4 regions of the Kitasatospora sp. CM 4170 genome follow, and region 1 is predicted to be linked to each of the others. Evidence: riboswitches for the same ligand, from Rfam matches in the RefSeq annotation. Region 1 holds a riboswitch; each other region holds the start of a gene.
What was found. Region 1 has a riboswitch for cobalamin ahead of RMN57_RS01690 (CoA-acylating methylmalonate-semialdehyde dehydrogenase). Riboswitches for the same ligand answer to the same signal wherever they lie in the genome.

Region 1 (2,987 bases):
ACCAGCGGCTCACCGAGTTCGGCGAGCAGGGCCCTGGCGACGGTGTGGTCGGGGATCCTGACTCCCACCGTCTTCTTCTTCGGGTGCATCAGGCGGCGGGGCACCTCCTTGGTGGCGGGCAGGATGAAGGTGTAGCTGCCCGGCGTCGCGGCCTTGACGGCACGGAAGACGTTGTTGTCGAGTTGGACGAACTGCCCCAGCTGCGCGAAGTCCTCGCACATCAGAGTGAAGTGGTGGCGCTCGTCGAGGCGCCGGATCGACCGGATCCGTTCGAGGCCGTCGCGGTTGTCCAGTCGACAGCCCAGGGCGAAACAGGTGTCGGTCGGATACGCGATGAGGGCACCGGACCGGAGACTGGCGGCCACGGTGCCGATGGTGCGCGGCTGGGGGGACTCTGGGTGCACGTCGAAGTACTTCGCCATTGGCCGACCCTACGGCATCCCGGTGCCCGGCCGGCGCAGCCGGGGCCTCCCGCGTCCGGTGGGGAGCGGCCCGGGTGCTGCCGGCGGTGGCGGGACCGGGACGGCGCGGCGGCGCGGCGCGTGCGCGAACCCTGGACTTACTAGGACGTCCAACTATATGGTCGACGACAGGTCCGCGGTGTCAGGGAAGCCGGTGTGAGTCCGGCACGGTCCCGCCACTGTGACCGGGGAGTTCGTCCTCGCAGATGAAGGCCACTGGCAGCCAGCCGGGAAGGCCCGGGGGCGGGCGCTGATCCGGGAGTCAGGATACCGGCCGCGGGTGGTCCGTGTTTTCCACGAGGATGGAGACGACACGCATGACTTCGGGCTGCCTCTCCCGTTCCGCCGCCCCTCGCCCGGCCGTGCCGAGTGTCGGGGCGCAACTCCGCCCCTGACGCCGACGTCAACCGTCGACTGCCGTACGCGTGCACGACCGTGCGCCCGGACGGTGGCGGTGGTCTCTCCATTCCTCCTCTCCCCATCCGCGATGAGAGAAGGAACCGATGGTCCGTGAACTGACCCATTTCGTCGGCGGCAAGCGCACCGCCGGGACGTCCGGCCGCTTCGGCGACGTGTACGACCCCAACACCGGCCGGGTGCAGGCCCGGGTTCCGCTGGCCGACCGGGCCGAGGTCGAGGCGGTGATCGCCGACGCCGCACAGGCCCAGCCCGAGTGGGCCGCCTGGAATCCGCAGCGGCGGGCCCGGGTGCTGCTGCGCTTCCTGCAGCTGGTCGAGCAGGAGAAGGAGGAGCTCGCCCGGCTGCTCTCCGCCGAGCACGGCAAGACCGTCGCCGACGCCCACGGGGACATCCAACGCGGCCTGGAGGTCGTCGAGTTCGCCGCCGGGATCCCGCACCTGCTCAAGGGCGAGTTCACCGACAACGCCGGCACCGGCATCGACGTGTACTCGATGCGCCAGCCGCTCGGCGTCGTCGCGGGCATCACGCCGTTCAACTTCCCGGCGATGATCCCGCTCTGGAAGGCCGCGCCCGCGCTGGCCTGCGGCAACGCCTTCGTCCTGAAGCCCTCCGAGCGGGACCCCTCGGTGCCGCTGCGCCTCGCCGAGCTGTTCCTGGAGGCCGGCCTGCCGCCGGGCGTGCTCAACGTCGTCAACGGCGGCAAGGAGGCCGTCGACACGCTGTTGGAGGACCCGCGGGTGGAGGCCGTCGGCTTCGTCGGCTCGACCCCGATCGCCCAGTACGTGTACGCGACGGCGGCCGCCCACGGGAAGCGGGCACAGTGCTTCGGTGGCGCGAAGAACCACATGATCGTCATGCCGGACGCCGACCTCGACCAGGCGGCCGACGCGCTGATCGGCGCGGGGTACGGCTCGGCCGGCGAGCGCTGCATGGCGATCTCGGTCGCCGTCCCGGTGGGGGAGGAGACCGCCGACGCCCTGGTGGCGAAGCTGGTCGAGCGGATCGCCGGGCTGAAGGTCGGCCGCTCGGACGACCCGGCGGCCGACTTCGGCCCGCTGGTCGGAGCCGACGCGCTGGCGCGGGTGCGCGGCTACCTCGATCTCGGGGTCGAGGAGGGCGCCGAACTCGTCGTCGACGGCAGGGACTTCCGCCTGGACGGGCACGAGGGCGGCTACTTCCTCGGCGCCTCGCTGTTCGACCGGGTCACCCCGGAGATGCGGATCCACCGGGAGGAGATCTTCGGCCCGGTGCTCACCGTCGTCCGCGCCGCCGACTACGAGCAGGCCCTGCGCCTGCCCAGCGAGCACGAGTTCGGCAACGGCGTCGCCATCTTCACCCGCGACGGCGACACCGCCCGCGACTTCACCCGCCGCGTCAACACCGGCATGGTCGGCGTCAACGTGCCGATCCCGGTGCCGATCGCCTACCACAGCTTCGGCGGCTGGAAGCGCTCCGCGTTCGGCGACCTCAACCAGCACGGCCCGGACGCGATCCGCTTCTACACCCGCACCCGCACCGTCACCTCGCGCTGGCCCTCCGGGGTCAAGGAGGGCGCGAGCTTCACCATGCCGACGATGGGATGAGCGCCGTGCACGACCTCACCGAGGACCAGCGGGCCGTCGCGGACACCACCCGGGCCTTCGCCGACGAGTACCTGGCGCCGCACGCGGTGGAGTGGGACCGCGCCAAGCACTTCCCGGTCGACGTACTGCGCAAGGCGGCGGACGTCGGCCTGGCCGGCGTCTACGTGCGCGAAGACGTCGGCGGCTCCGAACTCTCCCGCGCGGACGGGGTGGTGGCCTTCGAGGCGCTCGCCACCGGCTGCCCGTCGATCGCCGCCTACCTGTCCATCCACAACATGGTCGGCTGGATGGTCGACCGCTACGGCACGCAGGCGCAGCGCACCCGCTGGCTGCCCGCGCTCTGCTCGGCCGAACAGCTGGGCAGCTACTGCCTCACCGAGCCCGGCGCCGGCTCCGACGCCGCCGCGCTCACCACCCGGGCCGTGCGGCAGGGCGACCACTGGGTGCTGGACGGCGTCAAGCAGTTCATCTCCGGGGCGGGCACCTCGCAGGTGTACGTGGTGATGGCTCGCACCGGTGGTGC
Region 2 (2,987 bases), 6.1 Mb from region 1:
CACCCGCCGGGAGAGCAGACAGGCCCGTTCGATGTCGTCCACCCCGACCGGCCGCAGCTCCGCACCCAGCACCGGCCGGTGCTCGACCCGGTCGCCGTAGTGGAGGGTCCCGCCGAGGCGGACGCCGAGGGCGCCGGCGAAGGCCGCCTCGGCCTGGCCCGCGTTGGGGCTGGGGTGCGCGGAGCCGTCCCGGCGCCAGACCCGCCAGGCGGTCCGGGGCTCGGGGGAGGCGGCCACCGTGAGCAGCGCGGTCAGCCGGGCGCCCGGCCAGCCGGCCACGTCGTCCAGCCGGGCCGAGGCCCAGCCGAAGCGGGTGTGCCGCGGCGAGCGGTGGCCGACCATCGCGTCCAGGGTGTTGACGGCGCGGAAGGCCAGCAGTCCGGGCGTGCCCGCGACGGCGCCCCAGACCAGCGCGTTCACCACGGCGTCGGCGGTGTTCTCGGCGACCGACTCGACCACCGCGCGGGCCACCTGCTGCCCGTCCAGCGCGCTCGGGTCGCGCCCGCACAGGTGCGGCAGCCGGGCCCGGGCCGCCGTCAGGTCGCCCGCGGCGAGCGAGCGGCCGATGGTGCGGGCCTCCCGGGTGAGCGAGGTGCCGCCGAGCACCGTCCAGGTGGCGGCGGCGGCCAGCGCGGCCCGCCCGGCCGGACGCCGGCCCAGCAGGCGTTCGGCGGCCACCGCTCCGGCCGCGACGGCGCCCACGCAGAGTGCGGTGTAGGCGGCGCCGACGGCCCGGTCGTCGCGCCAGATCCGGCGCTCCAGGCGGCCGGCCGCGCTGCCGAAGAGCGCCACCGGGTGGCCGCGGCGCGGGTCGGCGAACCGGGCGTCGGCGAGGCTGCCGGCGGCGGCGCCCAGGGCGAAGGCGGCGGCGCGGGTCAGCGGGCGCACGGCAGGCAGCAGAGGTCTCGGTGGGGCTGGGCAGCCTGCATCGCGTGCGTGTCCTCACTCAGGGTCCGCGCCCTGGATCGACGTACCGGGGGCGAGAGTCTCCTGGCTTCCGGGTCGAACGCACGCCCGCGCCTTCCAGCGGCTTCTGACGGCTCGCCGTGGCAAGTGTGTCGGACGTGCTCCCCGGTGACAGTGGCGGGACCGCGCCGGACTCGCACCGGCTTCCTCTGCATGCCTCCGTATTGGCTGAAGGATCCCATCACGCGGCCGAACCGCGAGTCAACCAAGGTCGCGGAGGGGTTGGTCACACGGCAGCACGCCGCCCCGCCCCGGTCTTCACCGTTCCCGACCACGTCGCTATCTCCGATCATGACTGCCGCAGGGGCATGACAGGCTGTGGGATCGTCCATCCGTCTGGAGGTACCTCCAGTCCCGCTTCGTGCGTTCGGCGGCTGGGGTGCCGATGGACCAAACCCCTACGGTCGGCGCATGCGACGCAGACAGCCACCCGCCCTGCCGCCGGTGCCCTTCTCCCCGGCGGCCGCCCGCGCGCACCGCGCCGGCCTCGGCCTGACCCCCGAGCAGGTCGCCGAGGGGATGGCCGCGCACGGGGTCCGGCTGCTGCCCGCCCACGTGCTCGGCTGGGAGAGCGGCGAGCTGCTCCCGACCGAGGAGGAGTTCATCGCCCTGGCCCGGGCGCTCTGGTGCCCGCCCGCCCAGCTGATGGGCGTCCGTCCGGCCCGGCTGCGGGACTTCCGGGTGGCCCGGGAGCTCGGCCAGGAGGCGGCGGCCCACCGGATCGGCCTCGCGCTGCGGCACTACCAGCAGGCCGAGGCGGCCGACCGCTGGGACGGCGACGAGGCGCAGACCCACGCGCTCGCCCAGGTGCTCGGGCTGCGGTTGCGCGAGCTGGTCGCGGTGACGGGCCGTCGCGAGGAGCTGGACCAGCGGCTGAAGCAGTGCGTGGACGGGCGCTGGCAGGCGCACGTCCGTGCGATCGGCCGGATCGTGCCGGTGCACGAGGAGGACCTCGCCGCCGTGCTGACCGTGCTGCAGAACGAGTACCAGGTCTCCTCGCACTGGGGCGCCGGCAGCTGGGGCTCGCCGGCCCCGGCGGCCGCGGCCGCCGGCACCCGGGAGCAGCCGGTCGGCGAGCGGTTCTGGGAGCTGCTCGCGCGGCGGCAGACCGACATCCCGGTCTGACCGCCGGACCCTGACCGGCCGTCCTGCTCGGCCGCGCTGCCGGCCGACCCGCCCTGCCCGGGCCGCTCGCCGCCCCGGTGTGACCCGGACGGCCGTGTCCGGTGGCCGGCCGCCGCCCCCGCGAGTGGACTGGTGCGCACAGAGTGCCCAGTCCGCGACCGACAGAGCGGGGAGCGATATGCGTTGGGGAACCGCGGCCGTCGTGGCGGCCGCCGCCGTCGGAACCGGGGTCGCCGTGCTCGTGATCGGCCGCCGGGCGTCGGAGCGGATGGTCCGTCCGACCGCCGCCCGGGAGGCGCCCACCGGCCCCGTCCTGGTGCAGGCCCTCGGAGCCGGCCGGGTCACCTTCACCCCGGGCCCCGAGAGCGCCCGGCCCGGCCGCTGGGGCGTCGAGTGGGCCGGCGGCGGGCACGCGGTCGTCGACGAGATCCTGTACCGGGACGAGCGGGGCGTCACCCGCCGCCTGGTCCGGGCCGACCGGGGCACGCTGACGGCGGGCACCGAGGTCCGCTTCACCCCGCGGGTGCACCTGGGCGACCCGGTCGGGGCGCTCGGCCTGGCGTACGGCGAGACCGCCGCCGAGGGCGAGCTGGGCGCCCTTCCGGCCTGGTACCTGGACGGCAAGCGCGGCACCTGGGTCGTCCTGGTGCACAGCCCGGACGCGGACCGGCAGCAGGTCCTCCCGGTGCTGCCGGTCCTGGACCGGCTCGCCCTGCCGGCCCTCGCCGTGACCTACCGCGGCGACGAGGGCGCGCCCGCCTCCCCGGACGGCCTCGGCCACTTCGGCGAGACCGAGTGGCGGGACGTCGAGGCGGCCGTCCGGCTCGCGCTGGACAACGGCGCCGCCCGGGTCGTCCTCTACGGATGGTCGGTCGGCGCCACCATCGTCCTCCAGG
Region 3 (2,987 bases), 5.3 Mb from region 1:
CAGCGCAGCAGGGTGGACTTGCCGCTGCCGTTCGGCCCGACCAGGCCGACCAGCCGGCCGCCGGGGGCGGCCAGGGTGACGTCGTGGACCAGCCGCGTGCCGGCCAGGTCGACCGAGAGGCCGTCGAGGGAGACGTCCATCAGCGGCCTCCGAGGGCGTGGCCGCGACGGCGCATCAGCAGCAGGAAGCAGGGCACCCCGAGCACCGCCGTGACCACGCCGACCGGCAGCTCGGCCGGGGCCAGCAGGGTGCGCGAGACGATGTCCACCCAGACCAGCAGCAGCGCGCCCGCGAGGGGGGCGACCAGCAGCACCCGGCGGTGGCCGGCGCCGACCAGCATCCGGGTCAGGTGAGGCACCATCAGGCCGACGAAGCCGATCGCGCCGCTGACCGCCACCACGGTGCCGGTGACGGCCGCGGTCACGGCGAACAGTTCCCGGCGCAGCCGGTCGCCGTCCACGCCGAGCGAGGCGGCGGTCTCGTCGCCCATCGCCAGCGCGTCCAGCCGCCCGGCGGCGCAGGCCAGGTGGGCGAGGCCGGCCAGCACGGTGGCGGCGGCGATCGGAACCGAGCCCCAGGTCGCCCCGCCGAGGCTGCCGAGCAGCCACATCATGGCGCTGCGGGCCGCCTCGCCGCGCGCGGCCGCGAACACCATCAGCGCCGTCACCGCCGAGAAGCCGTAGGACATCGCCGTGCCGGTGAGGACCAGCCGCAGCGGGGTGAGACCGGCCGCGGTCCGTGCGGCGGCGTACACCAGCACCATGGCGAGCAGCGCCGCGCCGAACGCGGAGACCGAGATCGCCCAGACCCCGAGCGAGGCGAAGGCGCCGAGCAGGAGCACCGCGTTGGCGCCGACCGCGGCGCCGGAGGAGATGCCGAGGACGAACGGGTCGGCGAGCGCGTTGCGGACCATCGCCTGCACGGCGACCCCGGTGGCCGCGAGCCCGGCGCCGACCACGGCGGCCAGCACGGTGCGCGGCAGCCGGATCTCCCAGACGATGGCGTACGCGGCGGCCTCCTCGGCCGGCAGCCGACCGCCCGTCAGTCCGGCTCCCAGCAAGCGCAGCACGTGCGACCAGCCGAGTCCGGTGGAGCCCAGGGCCACCCCGCAGACCAGCGAGAGCAGCAGCGCCGACGCCAGGCCGGCGGCCAGCGGGCCGGTGGGCAGGCGGCGGGCCGCTGCGGGCACGGGCGTGGGCGCCGTCGGGGGCGGTGCGGTCGCTGCGGTGGTCACGGGTGGCGCGCCTTCGCCTCTGGCCGCGGCCGGCGACGGGCGATCGCGCCCGGGCCGCAGGCGTGCCGGGGCGCCATCCCCTCGCAGTCCGCGGCGAGTTGTCGGGAGGTCGGCACCCCGGGGCGATCGGGCTCGCGGGGCACGGGGCACCGCTTACCGTTGCGGGTCAGCGCCGGATTCGCACCGGCTTCCCCCGCGGGGCACCCTGGCAGCATAACAAGTGATCAGGCCCTTTGACCCTTACCGGGTGCGCCGGGCCCGCGGAGAACGCGACCGCCCCCGTCCGGCGGGCCGGACGGGGGCGGTCGGTGCGGGCTGATCGGGGATCAGGCCTGCTTGGTCTCCCAGAAGATCTTGTCGACCTCGGCGATCAGGTCGAGCAGGGCCTGGCCGGTGGCCGGGTCGGTCGACGCCTTGGTGGCCGAGGCGGCCTTCAGGGTGTCGTTGATCAGCTGGTGCAGCTGCGGGTACTTCTCGAAGTGCGGGGCCTTGAAGTAGTCGCTCCACAGCACCGAGATGTGGTGCTTGACGGCCTCGGCGCGCTGCTCCTTGATGATGATGGCGCGGGCGCGGAAGTGCGGGTCCTCGTTGGCCTGGTACTTCTCCTGGGTGGCCTTGACCGACTCGGCCTCGATCCGGGCCTGCGCCGGGTCGTACACGCCGCAGGGGAGGTCGCAGTGGGCGTGGGCGGTGGCGCGAGGTGCAAACAGACGAGAGAACATGGGAGTCCTTCCTTAGATCGTCTTCCCGCGCCCGAGATTACCCTTCCGGCCCGTGGGTTTCGCGATCGGGCGGTGGGCCTCGGTCAAAAGGCGGAGTCGGAACCGGGCCAATCCGGACACCGGCCGGGAGGCCGCCGGTGCGGCAGACTTGGACGCGGCCGGCCGGGAGGAGGAGTCGTGGCGCGGATGGCGGAACCGGAGGGCGGCACCCCGGGGGGTGGCGCGCCGTTCGGACTGATCGACGTGGCGGGCCCCTCGATGGTGCCGACCCTGCGCGAGGGCGACCAGCTGCTGGTCCGCTACGGCGCGCGGATCCGGCCGGGCGCGGTGGTGGTCTTCCGCCACCCGTTCCAGCAGGACCTGCTGGTGGTGAAGCGGGCGGCCGAGCGCCGGGCCAAGGGCTGGTGGCTGCTCTCCGACAACCGGCCGATCGACAGCGACAGCCGCAGCTACGGCGCCGTCCCGGACGAGCTCGTGCTCGGCCGGGTGCTGCTGCGGCTGCGGCCGCGGCCGGCCTGGCTGGCGCCGGGCCGGGGGCTGGAGCGTCTGCTGCTCTCCGGCCCGCTCGCCCGGGTGCCGGGCCTGGCCCGCCGCTGCGGCGTCTGGGTCGACCCGGACTCCCTCTAGAGCTGTCAGGCCTGCCCGTCGAGGGCGGCCGCGTCCTGGGCCTCCTGCCGCTTGCGGGCCCGGTACGCGGCGACGTTGGCCCGGGTGGCACAGCGGTCCGAGCAGTACCGCCGGGACCGGTTGGTGGAGGTGTCGAGGTAGGCGTTGCGGCAGGGCGCGGCCTGGCAGATGCCCAGCCGGTCGGCGCCCAGCTCGGTCAGGTGCACCGCCAGCCCCATGCACGCGACGGCGCTGAAGTGGGCGGTGGCGGTCGGCGAGTTGTCGGCCAGGTGCAGGTGCCAGCGCGGGCGCCCGGCGTCGTCCAGGTGCTCGTGGCCGGAGACCAGCGGGCTGACCGGGAACTCCATGAGCAGGCTGTTCAACAGGTCGACGCCGCGGACCTCGTCGCCCTCGGCGGCGGCCTC
Region 4 (2,987 bases), 5.3 Mb from region 1:
GTGCACAGGTTGGACGAGTGGACCGTCCGGCCCGGCAGCGCGGTCTGGTTGGCGGCGCGGTTGGAGGCGTCCTTGAAGGTCATCCAGCCGTTGCCGGTCTGCGCCAGGGTGCGCATCATCCGGGCGTAGAGGGTCTGCGCGGGGATGGTGCGGACGGCCTTGCCGGCCAGCTCGGCCTTGCGGTAGGCCTCGTCGAAGTCCTCGCCCCAGAGGTCGACCAGCTCCGGCACGTCGGCCGGGGAGAACAGCGACCAGTCCTCGTTCGCGTTGACCCGGCGCATGAACTCGTCCGGGATCCAGTGCGCCAGGTTCAGGTTGTGGGTCCGGCGCGCCTCCTCACCGGTGTTGTCGCGCAGCTCCAGGAACTCCTCGATGTCCGCGTGCCAGGTCTCCAGGTAGACGCAGGCCGCGCCCTTGCGACGGCCGCCCTGGTTGACGGCGGCGACCGAGGAGTCGAGGGTGCGCAGGAACGGGACGATGCCGTTGGACTTGCCGTTGGTGCCCCGGATCAGGCTGCCGCGCGAGCGGATCCGCGAGTAGGAGAGGCCGATGCCGCCGGCGTGCTTGGAGAGGCGGGCGATCTGGGCGTACCGGGAGTAGATCGAGTCCAGGTTGTCGAGCGGCGAGTCCAGCAGGTAGCAGCTCGACATCTGCGGGTGCCGGGTGCCCGAGTTGAAGAGGGTCGGCGAGGAGGTCAGGTACTCCAGCCGGCTCATCAGGCGGTACAGCTCGGCCACCTCGCGCACCGACTGCTCGTTGTCGCCGACCGCCAGGCCACAGGCGACGCGGAGCAGGAAGTGCTGCGGGGTCTCGACGACCTTGCGGGTGATCGGGTGGCGCAGCAGGTAGCGGGACTGCACGGTGCGCAGGCCGAAGTACTCGAAGCGGTCGTCGCCCTGCGGGTCGATCAGGCCGTCGAGGACGGCGGCGTGCTTCGCCACGAGGGCGGCGGTGGTGTCGCCGATCAGACCCTCGGCGTGGCCGACCGCGATCGAGGTGGAGAAGGAGACCACGCCCTGGGTCGCGGCCTCGTCGACGATCTCCAGCGCGAGCAGCCGGGCGGCCAGCTTCGAGTACTGCGGGTCCTCGGCGATCATCGACGCTGCGGCGTCCACGGCCAGCCCGCGCAGCTCGGCGAAGTCCGAGCCGGCGTGGCGGCCGCGCAGCGCGGCGGCGGCGACATGGCCGGGGTCCACCTGCGGAAGGTCGGCGCTGCGGTCGGTCAGCACCCGCAGCAGAGCGCCGCCCGGGTCGGTGACCGTCGGGTCGGCGGTGGCGGAGCTGGTCCCCTGGGTGGGCAGGGTGGCTGAGGCAGCGGTGGTCAAGGCGCTCTCTCCTGGCGGCGATCGGCGGCGGTGGATCGAATCACCGGGCCGTTCGGGGCAGGGGAGCACGGCGCGGCAGCCGGACGGCGTCGCGCGACGGTGTCATCCCCGGCCCGCCCGCGAGGCCCGGAAGTACTGCTGGTGCTGAAGGCCTCTGCGGGGAGGTCGACCGGCACACCGTCGGCAGGTACTCGGACTCGCGGGCTCTGCATGGGAGCCGCCCGCACACCGCTGCGGGGCAGTCCCGGATTCCCACCGGGTTCCCCTGCGTCGACAGCAGGGACGAGCATACATCTAGTGGCGGCTGAGTATGACGGCCCCATATGTAGTGGCGGGCGTGTCGCGGGGCCCGAGTTGCGGGCCCGTCGCGCTCAGTACCGGAGGAACACTTTGTACGTGCCGGAATCGCCGGTCGGGGAGCTGAACTGAGCGATCAGGCGGTAGTGCCCGCCGGCCCCGAGAGCGTCCGCGAGAGCCCGGTTCATGGCGCTCGGCGCGGTGCTGTCGAGGACGACCAGGTTGAACCAGCCGTCCCGGACGGCGGTGACCGTGCCGTCGTCGCCGCGGTGCACCACGCCGGCCCGGTCCTGGTACTCGGTGCCCCGGCGGGCCGAGAACCACTGGTCGGGCTTGCTGACGCTGCCCAGGTAGTACTCCGGCAGCCCCTCCACCTCGGTGAGGTAGCGGCCGCCGTGCGGCTGGGCGTGCAGGCGCAGCACGCTGAGCAGCCGGCCGGAGTCGGGGCCGTCCTGGTACCGCAGGGACGCCTGCTCCAGCCCGAGGGCGAGCAGCACCACCCACGCCAGGATGCCCAGCTGGGGGTTGCGGAAGTGCGCGCCGACCAGCCTGGTGATGCCCACGCCGGCCAGCGGCGCGGCGAAGAGCATGCCGAACCCGAGGTGCCGGAACATCACGCCGGAGGTGCCCAGGCAGGCGTACAGGACCGGGATCAGCAGCGCCGTCCCGCACAGGGTGATGCTCAGCGCGGCGCGGCGCAGCCGGGTGGCCGTGATCTCGTCGTCCTCGGGCGACTCGTACATCCGCTCGCGCCGCACGTAGGCGGCCGCCCCGGCGCAGGCGAGCAGCGTGAACAGGCCGCTCCACTGGGCCGCGGAGAGCAGGACGGAGCCGGCCGACCGGGCCTCGTGGCCCTGGGTGGGCGACCAGGCCGCGACGTCGTCCAGCAGGCCGAACGGCAGCAGCAGCCCGACGGTGCCCACGGCCAGGAGCAGCGCCCGCAGGGCGGCCGGGCCGCGGCCCTTCCGGGCCGAGGCGGAGAGCACCGCGAGGGCGAGCACGGCGGGGAGGGCGACCACCGCGGCGTACTCCGCGGCGACCGCGAGGGCCGCCACCGGCGCGGCCAGCAGCACCAGGGCCACCGGGGCGCGGGCGGTGCGGACGACGATCCAGGCGGTGACCGCGACCAGGGCGATCGCGAGGGCGTCCGGGGCCGCGTAGAAGCCGACCACCACGGTGGACTGCACGACGGCGTACGCGGCGGCGCCGCAGATGGCCACGCGCTCGTTGAAGAGCCGGCGGGTCAGCGAGTAGGCCAGGACGGTGGTGACCAGCGCCAGGACCAGGCTGACCACCCGGGCCCCGAAGATCCCGCTCGCGTTCGCGGCGGCGCCGGCCAGCGGCGGGTAGAGCCACGGCGCGCCG

Region 2: linked by a shared signal. The riboswitch ahead of RMN57_RS27620 (cobalamin biosynthesis protein) and the one ahead of RMN57_RS01690 (CoA-acylating methylmalonate-semialdehyde dehydrogenase) in region 1 are both predicted to bind cobalamin.
Region 3: linked by a shared signal. The riboswitch ahead of RMN57_RS24620 (FecCD family ABC transporter permease) and the one ahead of RMN57_RS01690 (CoA-acylating methylmalonate-semialdehyde dehydrogenase) in region 1 are both predicted to bind cobalamin.
Region 4: linked by a shared signal. The riboswitch ahead of RMN57_RS24475 (ribonucleoside-diphosphate reductase subunit alpha) and the one ahead of RMN57_RS01690 (CoA-acylating methylmalonate-semialdehyde dehydrogenase) in region 1 are both predicted to bind cobalamin.

Annotation. Positions count from the first base shown of each region.
Region 1 covers NZ_CP134877.1:403,951-406,937, reverse strand. The annotation lists gene RMN57_RS01695 (L-threonylcarbamoyladenylate synthase) at 1-422, opposite strand, end outside; cobalamin riboswitch at 564-755, shown strand; gene RMN57_RS01690 (CoA-acylating methylmalonate-semialdehyde dehydrogenase) at 965-2,464, shown strand; gene RMN57_RS01685 (acyl-CoA dehydrogenase family protein) at 2,461-2,987, shown strand, end outside.
Region 2 covers NZ_CP134877.1:6,477,002-6,479,988, forward strand. The annotation lists gene RMN57_RS27620 (cobalamin biosynthesis protein) at 1-888, opposite strand, end outside; cobalamin riboswitch at 984-1,117, opposite strand; gene RMN57_RS27625 (transcriptional regulator) at 1,378-2,091, shown strand; gene RMN57_RS27630 (alpha/beta hydrolase) at 2,270-2,987, shown strand, end outside.
Region 3 covers NZ_CP134877.1:5,742,997-5,745,983, forward strand. The annotation lists gene RMN57_RS24615 (ABC transporter ATP-binding protein) at 1-140, opposite strand, end outside; gene RMN57_RS24620 (FecCD family ABC transporter permease) at 140-1,234, opposite strand; cobalamin riboswitch at 1,338-1,457, opposite strand; gene sodN (superoxide dismutase, Ni) at 1,561-1,956, opposite strand; gene sodX (nickel-type superoxide dismutase maturation protease) at 2,143-2,583, shown strand; gene RMN57_RS24635 (CGNR zinc finger domain-containing protein) at 2,589-2,987, opposite strand, start outside.
Region 4 covers NZ_CP134877.1:5,708,612-5,711,598, forward strand. The annotation lists gene RMN57_RS24475 (ribonucleoside-diphosphate reductase subunit alpha) at 1-1,301, opposite strand, end outside; cobalamin riboswitch at 1,490-1,632, opposite strand; gene RMN57_RS24480 (glycosyltransferase family 39 protein) at 1,697-2,987, opposite strand, start outside.